Regions from separate parts of the Novosphingobium sp. NFX11 genome, predicted to be linked through region 1. Evidence: riboswitches for the same ligand, from Rfam matches in the RefSeq annotation. Region 1 holds a riboswitch; each other region holds the start of a gene.
The links. Region 1 has a riboswitch for cobalamin ahead of KZO24_RS20615 (TonB-dependent receptor). Riboswitches for the same ligand answer to the same signal wherever they lie in the genome.
Positions count from the first base shown of each region.

Region 2: another riboswitch for cobalamin. It lies ahead of KZO24_RS16895 (TonB-dependent receptor); the one in region 1 lies ahead of KZO24_RS20615 (TonB-dependent receptor).
Region 3: another riboswitch for cobalamin. It lies ahead of KZO24_RS12400 (HoxN/HupN/NixA family nickel/cobalt transporter); the one in region 1 lies ahead of KZO24_RS20615 (TonB-dependent receptor).

Region 1 is NZ_CP080385.1:622,959-627,168, forward strand. It holds gene KZO24_RS20615 (TonB-dependent receptor) at 1-1,555, opposite strand, end outside; cobalamin riboswitch at 1,734-1,975, opposite strand; gene KZO24_RS20620 (AraC family transcriptional regulator) at 2,172-3,407, shown strand; gene KZO24_RS20625 (TonB-dependent receptor domain-containing protein) at 3,473-4,210, opposite strand, start outside.
Region 2 is NZ_CP080384.1:3,277,069-3,281,278, reverse strand. It holds gene KZO24_RS16900 (purple acid phosphatase family protein) at 1-1,119, shown strand, start outside; cobalamin riboswitch at 1,592-1,839, shown strand; partial or broken gene KZO24_RS16895 (TonB-dependent receptor) at 2,012-4,066, shown strand.
Region 3 is NZ_CP080384.1:2,416,263-2,420,472, forward strand. It holds gene KZO24_RS12380 (ribonucleotide-diphosphate reductase subunit beta) at 1-111, opposite strand, end outside; gene KZO24_RS12385 (sigma-70 family RNA polymerase sigma factor) at 324-896, opposite strand; gene KZO24_RS12390 (hypothetical protein) at 1,037-1,297, opposite strand; gene KZO24_RS12395 (nuclear transport factor 2 family protein) at 1,553-1,951, shown strand; cobalamin riboswitch at 2,020-2,262, shown strand; gene KZO24_RS12400 (HoxN/HupN/NixA family nickel/cobalt transporter) at 2,449-3,501, shown strand; gene KZO24_RS12405 (hypothetical protein) at 3,838-4,210, opposite strand, start outside.

The sequences.
Region 1 (4,210 bases):
CGACTTCGAACTGGCGTGCGGGCGAAAGGCCAAAGTCCTTCTGCGCGTTCGAAGTCGTGATAAGCGCGCTGATCGGGTCGGTGCCGACTGTGAACGAGCCGTAAAGCGCAGTATCGACCGCAGGGTTCAGGACCAGCCCAAAGCGGCCCGAAGTACTGTGATACTTCCGCTTGAAGCCGTTCGCCGGCGTACGCGCGTCGATGCGCTCCAGATCGTACCAGTCCTGCCGGAAACCTCCGACCAGCGAGGCCCAGTCACGCAGTTGGAGTTGGTCTTCCATGAACACCGAATACTGCGTGGTCAGGGTGCGGAAACCGAGCGTGGTGGGCACCGGCGTGATGAAGCCGCCGGGTTCGAAGTCGAACGGATCGACCACGGAACTGCCGCCATAAGGCGAGTTGTTGATGTGGCGGAACTTGACCCGGTTGACGTCGAAGCCGACGAGCAGGCTGTTCTCCACACCCCCACCCAGCGGAGTACGCAAGGTGAGGTCGCCGCGATCGCCGATCTGGTCCTGACGGTGGACGATGTTCAGGTAGTCACTGCGCGTCACCAGCCCGGTCGTTGCGGAATAGCGATAACTTTCGGCGTTGAGCCAGTCGCGATCCGAACTAAGGTAATAAGCCACGTTGCGCAGCGAAATCGCATCCGATGCCTGCCACTCGGTCGTCAGACGTGTCCAGTTGTCCCGGAAATGATCCTCGCTGCCGGTGATGTTGAAGTTGATGAAACGGAAGCGCCTGTCGAACTTGCCGTTGTTCAGCGGACTGCCGAAATAGGGCAACATCTCGACGTCGCCGTAGTCGGAAGCCAGCGTGAAGCTCAACGTCGGGCTGGCGTCCCAGCGCAGCGCGCCGGAGATGGCGAGGTTGCGGTTGTCGCTGTTGCGGTCGGGCCAGCCATCCGAGCGTGTGAAGCTGGCTGCGACACGATAGGACAGACCTCCTCCCACGGGCCCGCCAGCATCACCCGCGATCTGCATCGCGTTGTCCGAGCCGTAGGCCACGCGGGCCTGCATGATGCTGCGGTCGGTCGACGGCTTCTTCATGATGACATTGACCGCGCCGCCGATCGCGCCCTCGCCTGATATGACCGAACTCGGGCCGCGCAGCACGTCGATGCGCTCCACCGTCCAGGGATCGACCGGGAAGGTCAGCGTCCCCGAGGCCACGAACAGGCGCGTGCCGTCCACCAGCAACTGCACCGACCCCTGCCCCGAGAAACCGCGCGCGGCCATCGCCGTATTCCCGTTGCCCGGAGAACCCTGGAAAGTCAGACCGGTAGCGCGGCTGACCGCTTCCTGGATGGAAAGGTCACCACGCGCCCGGATCGCATCACCGTCCAGCACCTCGATACTTGCCGGAGTTTCAAAAACCGTGAGGCCGAGGCGGCTGCCGCTGCTCTTCGTATCGAGGCTGGTTTCGGCCCGCAGGCCCGTTACCAGGATGGTGTCTGCCGGATCGGCCTCGTCTGCGCGCGCGGCCGAGGAAAACACGGATGAGGAAAGCGCTGCGAAAGCGGTCGCGGCGCACAGCGCATATTGGGAAATCGTCATGTGAGAAACAAACCCTGTCCGGCGTCATCGACGTCTGACGAGGGCGTCCGCGCGAACGGTCGGCCCACGCGACGACACGACGCCCCCGGCGCCGTCGCTTGGGTCGATGCGGCCCCCGCCGCACATGCGTCGCTCAGACGGATTTCACCGTGCCTCGGCCATCCCCTGGACCAAGGGCAAGAGCGACCGGACGCTGGCAGGTCTCCTGGCTTGCGGGTCATCGCACGATGCACGGCCTTCCCAGGCCTCGCAGGAGTTAGCGTCCGGCCCAGTGGCTGCGACAGGGCACTTTGGCCTGCCGCGATATGCATCGCGCTCACCGCTCACAGTTGCAGGGACAGCCTCGGATTCAGGGGCGCGAGCCCCCTCACCGCGTTCCCTTTAAGCCCCCTTACGGGAGCACCAACGCGATCATGGCCTCCCGAACCTCGAGAGACGGGAGCCGCCCTACGCGAAGGAAGTGGCGCTGGCAAGCATCGCCGTACGACGCGTGCTTCCGCCCTTCCTTGTCCTTGCAAGGTCGCGCTACGCTCGTGCGATCTTTGGCACTCTTGCCGCAAGATCTCGTACACCGACTTGACCGATGCGGACAGGCGATGCAGCCATTGTTCAGGAGATGGACGGCGCGGCCGTAAGCTCCGATAACCGCGCCTTCCCTTGCGATGCCAAGGACCTGCTGATGCCATTGCCTGCCGATGTGGAATTTGCACGGCTCAACATCCCGCTTCTCCGGCATTTTCCGGAACTGGTCAGCTCGCTTGGCGGAAATCCCGGCGAACTGTTGCGGTTCGCCGGGATTTCCGCCCAGGATTTTCGCGACGACGCCGTTGCGCTCACATATCCCGAGGCGATCCGGCTCCTGACCGTTGCGGCGCACCGGCTGGACTGCCGCGATTTCGGAATGCGGCTGGCTCTGCGGCAACGCGGCGGAGCGATCTTCGGGCCGCTGGGCAATACGATGCGCAGTTCGAGGACGTTCGGCGATGCCCTGCGCTTTGCAAGCGAGCACATCAGCGCACACAGCCGCGCAGCGCGCGTATGGCTGCGGCCGCATGCTGCCGAGGGCACCATATTCGCCGGCCATGAACTGCTGTTCGAAAACAGTGCCGAGCGTATCCAGGCCATCGAGCAGATCCTTTTGATCGGTCATGTCGAGGCGATGGAGATGACCGGCGGCTATGCCCGCGCTCGCTGCGTGCATTTCCGACACGAGCCGCTCTCTCCGCTCGCCGACTATCGTCGCTATTTCGGCTGCGAGGTGCTTTTCGGGGAGCCGTCCGACGGGATCACGTTCTCGGACAGGGATCTCGCCAGTCCGATCCTCAGCCAGAACACCCAAGTCCATAGCGACCTGGCCGCCTACATTGAGAAGCACTTTCCCAAACGAAGTCTACCTTTTGACGCGGAAGTGCGCGGCCTTATCATTCGCAGGCTGGCGCAGGGGGACTGTGCCAGCGTTGAAGTCGCGCGTGCACTGAACATCCACCATCGTACCTTGCGCCGCCGGCTGAAGGAGGAGGGCACCAGCTTTCAGGACGTCAAGGACGGGGTGCGCCGCGATCTGACGCTCTACTACCTGCAACAGACCGACCTCGATTTCCGGGGATCTCCGAAAAGCTCGGCTTCGCCGAACAAGCGGTGTTCTCCCGCCGCTGCCAACGATGGTTCGGCCAGTCTCCCACAAGTATGCGCAGCACACGCCGCCTCCAGGAAAAAGGCAGTATCTTGTCCTCATAGGCAAAAGCGATCCCACAGCGAACCAGCGGGCGCGGGGCGCACCCTGACCTTGGGCACCCGTCACGAGACGCTTGGCAAGCTCGCGGTCGTATGCGTCGTTCCGGATTTCACTTGAGAAATTCCCGTCAAGACATTGCCAGTGCTTCGAAACTCGTCTTCAGCGGTTTCTCGAACAGACACTCAGAAAGCCCGAACCACAGCCATCGACACGATCACCCCTTGCTTTTGGTTCCTTTCCTCGCTTCCGGTGTAGGCACCCGCACGGCTCGGTGAATAGAAGCGGCGCCACCGGGAACTATCCTGCCCGTTGATCGCCTTGGCCGTGAACGTCGTCTTGAACCCGGCCAGCACCGTGGTCTCGATATAGCCACCCCAGCGCGCATGGCTCCGCGCGCGCAGGACTTCGCCGGTGTAGAAGACGTCGGCTTCTTCGGGCGCGGTCCAGTTGACGCCCCATGACGACTTGAGGGCCGGCACGTCATGGCGGAACTCGGCAGTCACGCTTTGCCCAGCAATGTCGTCCATCGCCCGGTGCTTGCCGGTTATCGGATCGCTCAGCCGCGAACCACGCCAGGTGCCGTCAAGAGTCAGCCGCGCGCCGCGCAACACGGTGTCGAGAGGCAGTGTCCCCTGCACGCTCACACCCCATTGCCGCGCATCGCCGATGGTGCCAAGTGCCTGGTCTCCGCTATCGAGAACAAGATAGCCGAGCAATCCGGTGTGCCACTGGTGGTAGGCCTCCACCGCGATCGCCCCGCCCTTGCCCCAGCGGTGGTCGAGGCGGGCCAGGGCGCGCGTCACACGGGCGGGCCGCAGCCCCGAATTGCCGCCCAGCGGCCGCCCGTCGGCCTGGTTGACCGAAGCCGCGAAGTCGGCGAAATCGAGCTGGTCGACGGTCCTGCGCACCCCGAGCCGCAG
Region 2 (4,210 bases), on a different replicon from region 1:
ATGGCGGTGACCTGGCGCTCGGCGCCGGGCTCTGCCGGGCAGGTGCAATATGCGGTGGCGACCAGCAGCCCGGACTTCGTGAAATCCCCGATGACCCTCGCCGCGACGACCGACGACGCCGTCCTGCCCGTGCGCGAGGACCCCGCCTTCCGTGCCGCCTATCACTCGGCGGTGCTGAAGGGCCTGCAGGCCGATACCGTCTACGCCTACCGCGTGGGCGACGGCACGCACTGGTCCGAATGGCTGCAGTTCCGCACCGCCTCGCGCGAGGCGAAGCCGTTCCGCTTCATCTACATGGGCGACATGCAGAACCAGATCCTGTCCGAAGCCTCGCGCACGCTGCGCATGGCCTTCCGGCAGGCGGGCGACGCGGCGTTCACGATCCATGCGGGCGATCTCATCAACCGCCACGACAGCGACGCCGAATGGGGCGAATGGTTCACGGCCGGCGGCTTCCTCTATGCCCAGACCCCGCAGATGCCGACGCCGGGCAATCACGAATACGTCAAGGACGAGACCGCCCGCGCCGGCTCCTCGATCAACGGCCAGTGGCGCCGCCAGTTCACCCTGCCCGAAGACGGCCCGGCCGACGTTCCCGCCAGCCGCGAAACCAGCTGGTACACCGACTATCAGGGCCTGCGCCTGATCTCGATCGATTCCATGCAGGTCGACCGCGATGAGAAGGCGAGGAAATCCATCATCAAGTGGCTCGATGGCCTTCTGGCGCACAACCCCAGCCATTGGACGGTGATGTTCCTGCACTTCCCGCTGTTCTCCAGCGAACCGGGCCGCGACAACCCGAAAGTGCGCGCGGCACTGAAACCGCTGATCGACAAGTACAAGGTCGATCTGGTGCTGCAGGGCCACGACCATGGCTATGCACGCGGCGCAATCGGCCCAGATGGCCCGACCACCGACGATGCCGGCTCAACGTATGCGGTGTCGGTGGCCGGTCCCAAAATGTACGATGTCGGCAGCTTGACCTGGGCGCGCAAGTCGGCGTCACGCACGCAGGCCTATCAAGTTATCGATGTGACTCCGGATCACCTGACCTACCGCGCCTACACTGCCACCGGCGAAGCGCTCGACGAAGTCTCGCTGCGTAAAAATACACGTTGACGGCCGGGATCTGGAAACCATCAGTTCGGAAGCAAGCTTTCCTCGCCGCGACGGACACCTTAGCCATCGCGACGAGGATTCTTAAACTGCCCGAGGATAGCAAAGGCGAGGTGTTAGAACTGATCGTGTCGATAGGCATGAAATCCTTTAAAAAATCGGGATATCGACAGAGTTTTGGCGCAGCCTTACGATCGACGAATGGTACAGCCCCCATATTGACAGTTACTTATAATTACCAATACCCGGCTGGGCAGTGCTCATAAGGTGCCTGTCAATCGCTACTGCCGTCGATCCTTAGCTGACACTCAGACTCGGATTGCCTACGTCTACTCCGGCTTGTCTGCTTTCTTTATATCCGCAATCTTTCCGCTGCGGCGCCGCGCGATATTTCCAAAAACATTCTGCGACCAATCAGACACTCTTGTGTCTTGGGAAGGGTTGGGATAGCGCGCTGTGCCTGCGCCCTCATCGGCGCGGACGAGATCGCGCCGGTGCTTCGAAAGAGGCTTAAAAGGGAACGCGGTGAGAGGGGTTTTTGCCCCTCGAATCCGAGGCTGTCCCTGCAACTGTAAGCGGTGAGCGCGATGCATATGCGCGGCGGGGCGAAGGGTCCTGCCGCCAGTCACTGGGCCGGACGCTGCAACATGCGAGGCCTGGGAAGGCCGTGCATCGCTGCGTTGACCCGTGAGCCAGGAGACCTGCCTGCGTCTGGTCGCTCATGCCGTGGTCCAGGGGGTGGCCAGGGCCCGGAATCATTCCGTTCGAGCGACGAACCAGCGGTGGAGGCCGCATCGGTTCGCGCAGACGGTCGCCCGCGGCGTCCGGCCGCAGGCGCGTGCCGACCGTCTTTATGGCGGCACGTCTCCCACCCAGTCGCAGGCGCCCGGGGGGAATGACGATGAATTTGATGACAACCGTTGCGCTGGTGCGCATCGCGACAGGGATCGCGACTGGCAGCGCAATGGTACTGGCGACGGTGCCAGCGCAAGCCAAAGAGGTCCCCGCCGACATCGCACCCGGCGGCTCCAGTGAGATCGTGGTGTTCGGACGCGGCGAGGCCAAGATCGGCACCGCTCATGCCGCCAGCGAAGGTAGCGTCGGCGGATCCGACCTGCTGGTCCGTCCGCTGCTGCGGGTCGCCGAACTGCTCGAGGCGGTGCCCGGCATGGTGGCGGCGCAGCATTCGGGCAGCGGCAAGGCTAACCAGTACTTCCTGCGCGGCTTCAACCTTGATCACGGCACCGACTTCACGACCTACATCGACGGCGTGCAGATGAACCTGCGTAGCCATGGTCACGGTCAGGGTTATCTCGATCTCAACGGTCTGATCCCCGAGGTCGTCGCCCGAGAGGATTTTCGCAAGGGACCGTACCGCGCCGATGGCGGCGACTTCGCACTGGCGGGCGCGGCCTCCATGACCACTATCGATGGGTTCGACCGCCCGTGGATCTCGGTCGAAGGGGGATCCTACATGTCGGGGCGCCTGGCCGCCGGTGGAACCGTCAAGGATGTGGCGGGTGGCAGCCTGACGCTGGTGGGGCAGGCGAAGCGCTATGACGGGCCCTGGCAGGAGGCAGAACACCTTCGGCATTACTCCGGCTTCGCGAAGTACACCGCGCCCACCGGCGGAGGCACCCTCGAAGCTTCGCTCCATGCCTACCACGCCACCTGGCGGCCGACCGAGCAGATCCCGGAGCGGATCATCGGCAGCGCGCTGTGTCCTGACGAGTTCTGCTCGCCCGATCCTTCGGCGCGCGGCCGCACCACACGCTGGGTTGGCAACATCGCGATGCGGCAGCCGAGCTGGAACGCGAATGTCTATGCCCAGTACTACAACTGGAACATGTATTCGAACCCGACGTACGCCGATCCCGATGGCACCAGTGCGCAGATCGACCAGTTCGACAAGCGCTGGATCGTGGGCCTCACCGCGCGCAAGCAGTGGGATGTGGACTCGACGCTGCAATTGAGCGTGGGAACCGAAAACCGCTACGATCACATCGGCAATGTCGGGGTAAATCGCGCAGACACCCGCGCCTTCCTGTCCTCACTGGGACGATACCACGTCGAGGAACTGTCCGGCGCGCTCTACGGTGAAGCGACCTGGAAGCCGGCGCGTGGCCTCAGGCTGACCGGCGGCATGCGGGCAGATTACTACCGCTACACGGTTCGCGCGCGAGATGCCGTGGCGGCCGATCTGGGAACCGGCAGTGGGCATGATTCCATCATATCACCCAAGGTATCTGCAGCCTACGAGATCGTCCCTCAGTTCGAGGTCTACGCCAACTGGGGACGCGGTTTCCACTCCAACGACGTGCGCGGCGCGATAAACGTGGAATCCCCGTGCCCGTGCTCGTGCGCGGCACCGGCAAGGAATTGGGCGGGCGCCTGCAACTGGGCACCGTCTCGCTGACGGCCACGTACTGGTGGCTCGACGTGGGCAGCGAACTGCGCTTCGTCGGCGATTCCAACGCGGTGGAGCCGACTGGCGCCAGCAAGCGTCATGGCTACGAGGTAGTCGGGTTCTGGCGGCCGCTGCCGTGGCTGGCACTCGACGGCAGCTATGTCGCCAGTCACTCGCGCTACGACAATGGCGATCGCATTCCCAACGCGGTCGAGAACGCGGTCTCTGCCGGCGCGGCGATCGTGCTCGACTCATGGGAGGCGAGCGTGCGCGTCCGACATCTGGGGCCCTACCCGCTGATCGAGGACAATTCGGTGCGCGACAAGGGCAGCACGATCGTCAACGCCCGCGCCGCATGGAAGGGCCGCAAGATCGAGATCTACGGTGAGGTGCTGAATATCTTCGACAGCCACGACAAGGACATCGCGTACTACTACGAGATCCTACATCCCGGCGTTCGACACCCATGGCCCGGTGGAGGGGCGTCTCAGCCGCGTGATCGAGCCGCGCACGTTCAAGATCGGCGCACGCTTCACATTCTGATCAAACGCCCTGCCCTGCCCCGCCGTTCGGCAGGGCAGGGCGTGGTCGTGCTGCGATTCTACTCAATGCGAAGATCCGTTCCGACCCTGGTTGGTCGCTCAATCGCCGATTTCCATTCCCCAGGTGCAGCCCGTCTGCTTTGTC
Region 3 (4,210 bases), on a different replicon from region 1:
CAGAGGCACTTCCTCGGGCAGCCAGTGGACCTGCTGCTGGATCTTCCAGTAGTCGTAAGCCCAGGGATATTCGAAGGGCTTGTAGGTCTTGCGGGCTTCGAGAAGGGACATGGGCGGCTCCGGTGGATCGTCTGAAATTGCGTTCACCCACAACGCTTTCACGCTTGGGCGGAAAGGCCAGAGATAGGCAAGATCGCGCGCAAATCGAGTGCGTGAATCATCTTCCCACAGGAATATGTGGGGGCAAGGAAAAAGTGCAGCCCCAAGGGGTTGTGGGTGTGATTAATTTCGCCGCCCTCGCATGAATCCCCGGATTGTGCCGGTCAGAGGACTTCGGCGACGCCTTTCAGGCTCTCTCCCAGCTTGTCGATCGCCTGCGCTTTCAGCTGGTGCACACGCGGGATCGAAACTTGCAAGACCTCGGCGATCTCAGCGAGGTTCAGTTCCTCGACGAAGTAGAGCTGCACGATCAGCTTGAGCCGATCCGGCAGGTCGGTGATCGCCGCGATGACCGCGCCGCACATCTCGACATCGACCAGCATCGCGAAGCTGTCAGGCGTTTCCGTGGCGCAGGTCATCGACTGATCGGAATAGACCTTGTCAATCGGCTCGAAGCGCATCGGGCGGGCGGCGTCCTGCAGCGAAACCAATTCGCACTCGCCAATGCCCATCGCCTGTGCCAGTTCGTCGGGCCTCGGATCGCGGCCGAGCCAGCCCCGGAGCTGCGTCTCTTTGTCGGCCAGCATGCGGCGTCGCTCGGACGTCCCGCGCGTGCCCGGCGCGGCGCACGAGGTCCAACATCGCCCCCTCACCCGCATCTTGGCGTAGGCGGCGAAGCCGTCCTCAGTCTGAAGGTCGCGCATCTGCACGCATTCGGTGAGGGCCGCCAGGCCCAACTGCGCTAGATCCTCTCCGGGCGGCCCGATGCCGTGGACGTACCAGGCTTACCGCTTAACCATCGGCAGGAGGCGGCGAACCCGGTCGGCCACGTTGCCCTCGTTAGCGCTGCGGGCGGAAAAGGACATCTGGTCGATATTCATGCGACCCAACTTTCTTCGGAGGCGCTTTCTTCAACGGGGGCGGAAAGGCCCATCGCATCATGGGGCCGGCCGGCGCAGCCGATCTCGTCGATCACTTCGATCGGCTGCGCCGCAGGCATTCGGAGATCGAGGGGACCAGGCACAGCAGCGCGGCGAGCGCGCGAAGTGCTGGGCTCCACCACTAGTGCCAGCGGCAGGGAATGCACGACGGCATCGCCGAAGACCGCTTCCACCGCATCGAGGGCGCGGCCGACCACGAAGCGCTAATCCCCACCGACCCGCATGACCCGAGGAACCGGTGGATTTCGGTGTCGGTGATGGATTGAGGAGGTGCGACTGACTGCTGGGGCTTCGACAAGCTCAGGGTGAGCGGCAGTAGCGCAAACCTCCAAACCCGCTCAGGCTGAGCTTGTCGAAGCCCCGAGCCCAAACGCATCCATTGCCACCGCGATGCCCCTCCCCTTGCTTCGCCTCCCGCATCACCACACCCTCCCCGCAAAAGGGAGAGCCTCATGCAATTCACCGGCCCCGCCGAGGACCGCGCCGCCATCCGCGAACTGATGGAGACGTACGCCGACGCCGCATCGCGGATCGACAAGGCGCAGTGGCTCGATTGCTGGGCGCCCGATGCCGAGTGGATCACCAGCCACGCCGAAGTCCGGGGCCACGAGGCCCTCTCCCGCACCTGGGACGATCTGTTCGCCACGATGGAGGCGATGGTCTTTTTCGCCATGCCCGGCGCGATCCAGGTTTCGGGCGACACTGCCAAGGGCCGCTGCCACGTGCGCGAAATCGCCCGGATCGAAGGCAAGGTGATGAAATTCGCCGCCCGCTACGACGACGAACTCGTCCGCCATGGCGCGCGCTGGCGCTTCGCCCGGCGCATTTACGCCATGAACATCGCCGAATAGCGCGCGCCTCTTGCGGCGGGACGGCCGCGCGATTAGGAAAGCCGCGTCGAAGCGCTCATCCCGAGCCTTTCGACAAAGATCGCGCCGGTGCCCCGCAAGGGGCTTAAAAGGGAACGCGGTGAGGATGTTCTCATCCAAATCCGGGGCTGTCCCTGCAACTGTAAGTGGCGAGCGCGATGCATAGGCCGGTGCCCCGAAGGTGGACACCGGCAGCCACTGGGCCGGACGCTGCGACATGCGAGGCCACGGGAAGGCCATGCATCAAGCGATGACCCGCGAGCCAGGAGACCTGCCTGCGTCCGGTCGCTCTTGCCTTGGTCCAGGGGATGGCCGCGGCACGGAACTGTCCGTCTGAGCGACGCAACGTGCGGCGGGGGCCGCATCGGCGCGAGGGACGCCGGGCGCTGCCGCGTCCGTCCGGGGCCTCCCGTGCCGACCGCGCCGACGGCGCGGCAGTCCCCGTCAGGTCGCCGACGCGAAGACGGATCATGACGCCGATGTCGCCTGCGAAAACCCCTCTAAAGAGCCGGATAACTGTGCTCTTTTCCGTACTTGTCGCCGCCAACCTCCTCGTTTGGGGCTGGGCCTTCAGCCTGTTCCACGCCAGCCCGGTGATGCTGGGCACCGCCCTCCTCGCCTGGAGCCTCGGCCTGCGCCACGCCGTCGACGCCGACCACATCGCCGCCATCGACAACGTCACTCGCAAGCTGATGCAGGAGGGCCAGCGCCCGATCACCGTGGGCCTGTGGTTCGCGCTCGGCCATTCCGCCATTGTCCTGATCGCCGCGACTACCATCGCGCTGGCAGCAGGCACTCTCGATGATTTCGAGGCGTTCGGCCGCTCGGGCGGGGTGATCGCCACGATCATTTCGGCGACCTTCCTGTTCCTGATCGCGATCATGAACCTCGCGATCCTGCGCGGGGTCTGGCAGCGCTTCGTCGAAGTACGGCGCGGCGGGACCTATGCCGAGGAAGACCTTGACATGCTGCTCGCCGGGCGCGGGCTGATCGCGCAGATCCTGCGCCCCGTGTTCCGGCTGGTGCGCCATGCCTGGCACATGGCGCCGCTCGGTTTCCTGTTCGGCCTCGGTTTCGACACCGCCACCGAAGTCGCCATCCTCGGTCTGTCCGGCGCCCATGCGGCAGACGGGATTTCGTTGGGCTCGGTACTTGTATTCCCGGCGCTGTTCGCAGTTGGCATGGCGCTGGTCGATACCGCCGACGGCGTCATCATGCTGGGGGCCTACGAGTGGGCCTTCGTCAAGCCGATCCGCAAGCTCTACTACAACATCGTCATCACGGCCATCTCCGCCATGGTGGCGCTGGTGATCGGCTCGATCCAGACCGCCGCGCTGCTGTCGGAGAAATTCGGGCTGGAGGGCGGCGTATGGTCCGGGGCGGCCTCGCTTTCGGAGCAGTTCAACACGCTGGGATTCCTGATCATCGGCCTGTTCGTGGTGTGCTGGTTACTGAGCTGGGCCGTGTTCCGCTGGGGCGGGCTGGACTCGGTAGAGATGCGGGCAACGGCCAACCCACCCCGCTGCGACTAGGTCGCAAACGACCAACCCTCGGTCCCTCCCGCAAGCGGGAGGGACCGAGAGTGGATCTTTTTCAACGCAAGAAAGCCCGGACCATGAGGAACCACGGCCTTTTCGAGATCTTCCGGGACAGGAAGGCTCTACATAACATTGCGTTATTAGTGCAGCAGCGAGAGGACGCTCTACTGGCTCTGGTTGGCCCGTGCGAGCATCGCGGTGTGGCCCTTCGGTCGTCAATGCCTATGTCACCACCAAAGTGGACGGCGCACCCGTCGTCATCCCCTCCCGGCCGGGCTTCTGACGGGACAGTTCGGGGAAACCTGTCAGCCCGGCTGCCGGTTCAGGCTGTCAGTGAAGGCGGATGGAAGTCGAGGCCAACTGGACATCAGCGGCATGCGGCGCGCGCTCGCCCTTCGCCAGCACCGCAGCGACGTGCCCGGCCAGCATCGCCAGCGCAAGCGTCGAGCCCTCAGCAATGGCCTCCTCGGAGCCGCCCGGCGGCACCACGGTCGCAAGGCAGGTGTCGTGACTGCCGCGCGACAGCATGAAGGGCATGTCCGGGCCGATGATCTCAAGCACGGCGCTCATCGCCGCGCCGCATTCGAGCATCGCATCGATACGCACACGGTCGAGCGGTATGGCACCGTCGATGCCGACGCCGTCCAACAAGGCCAGCGCTTCGCGAATACGGTCGATCTCCTCGCACGCGGCACTGCCCGCG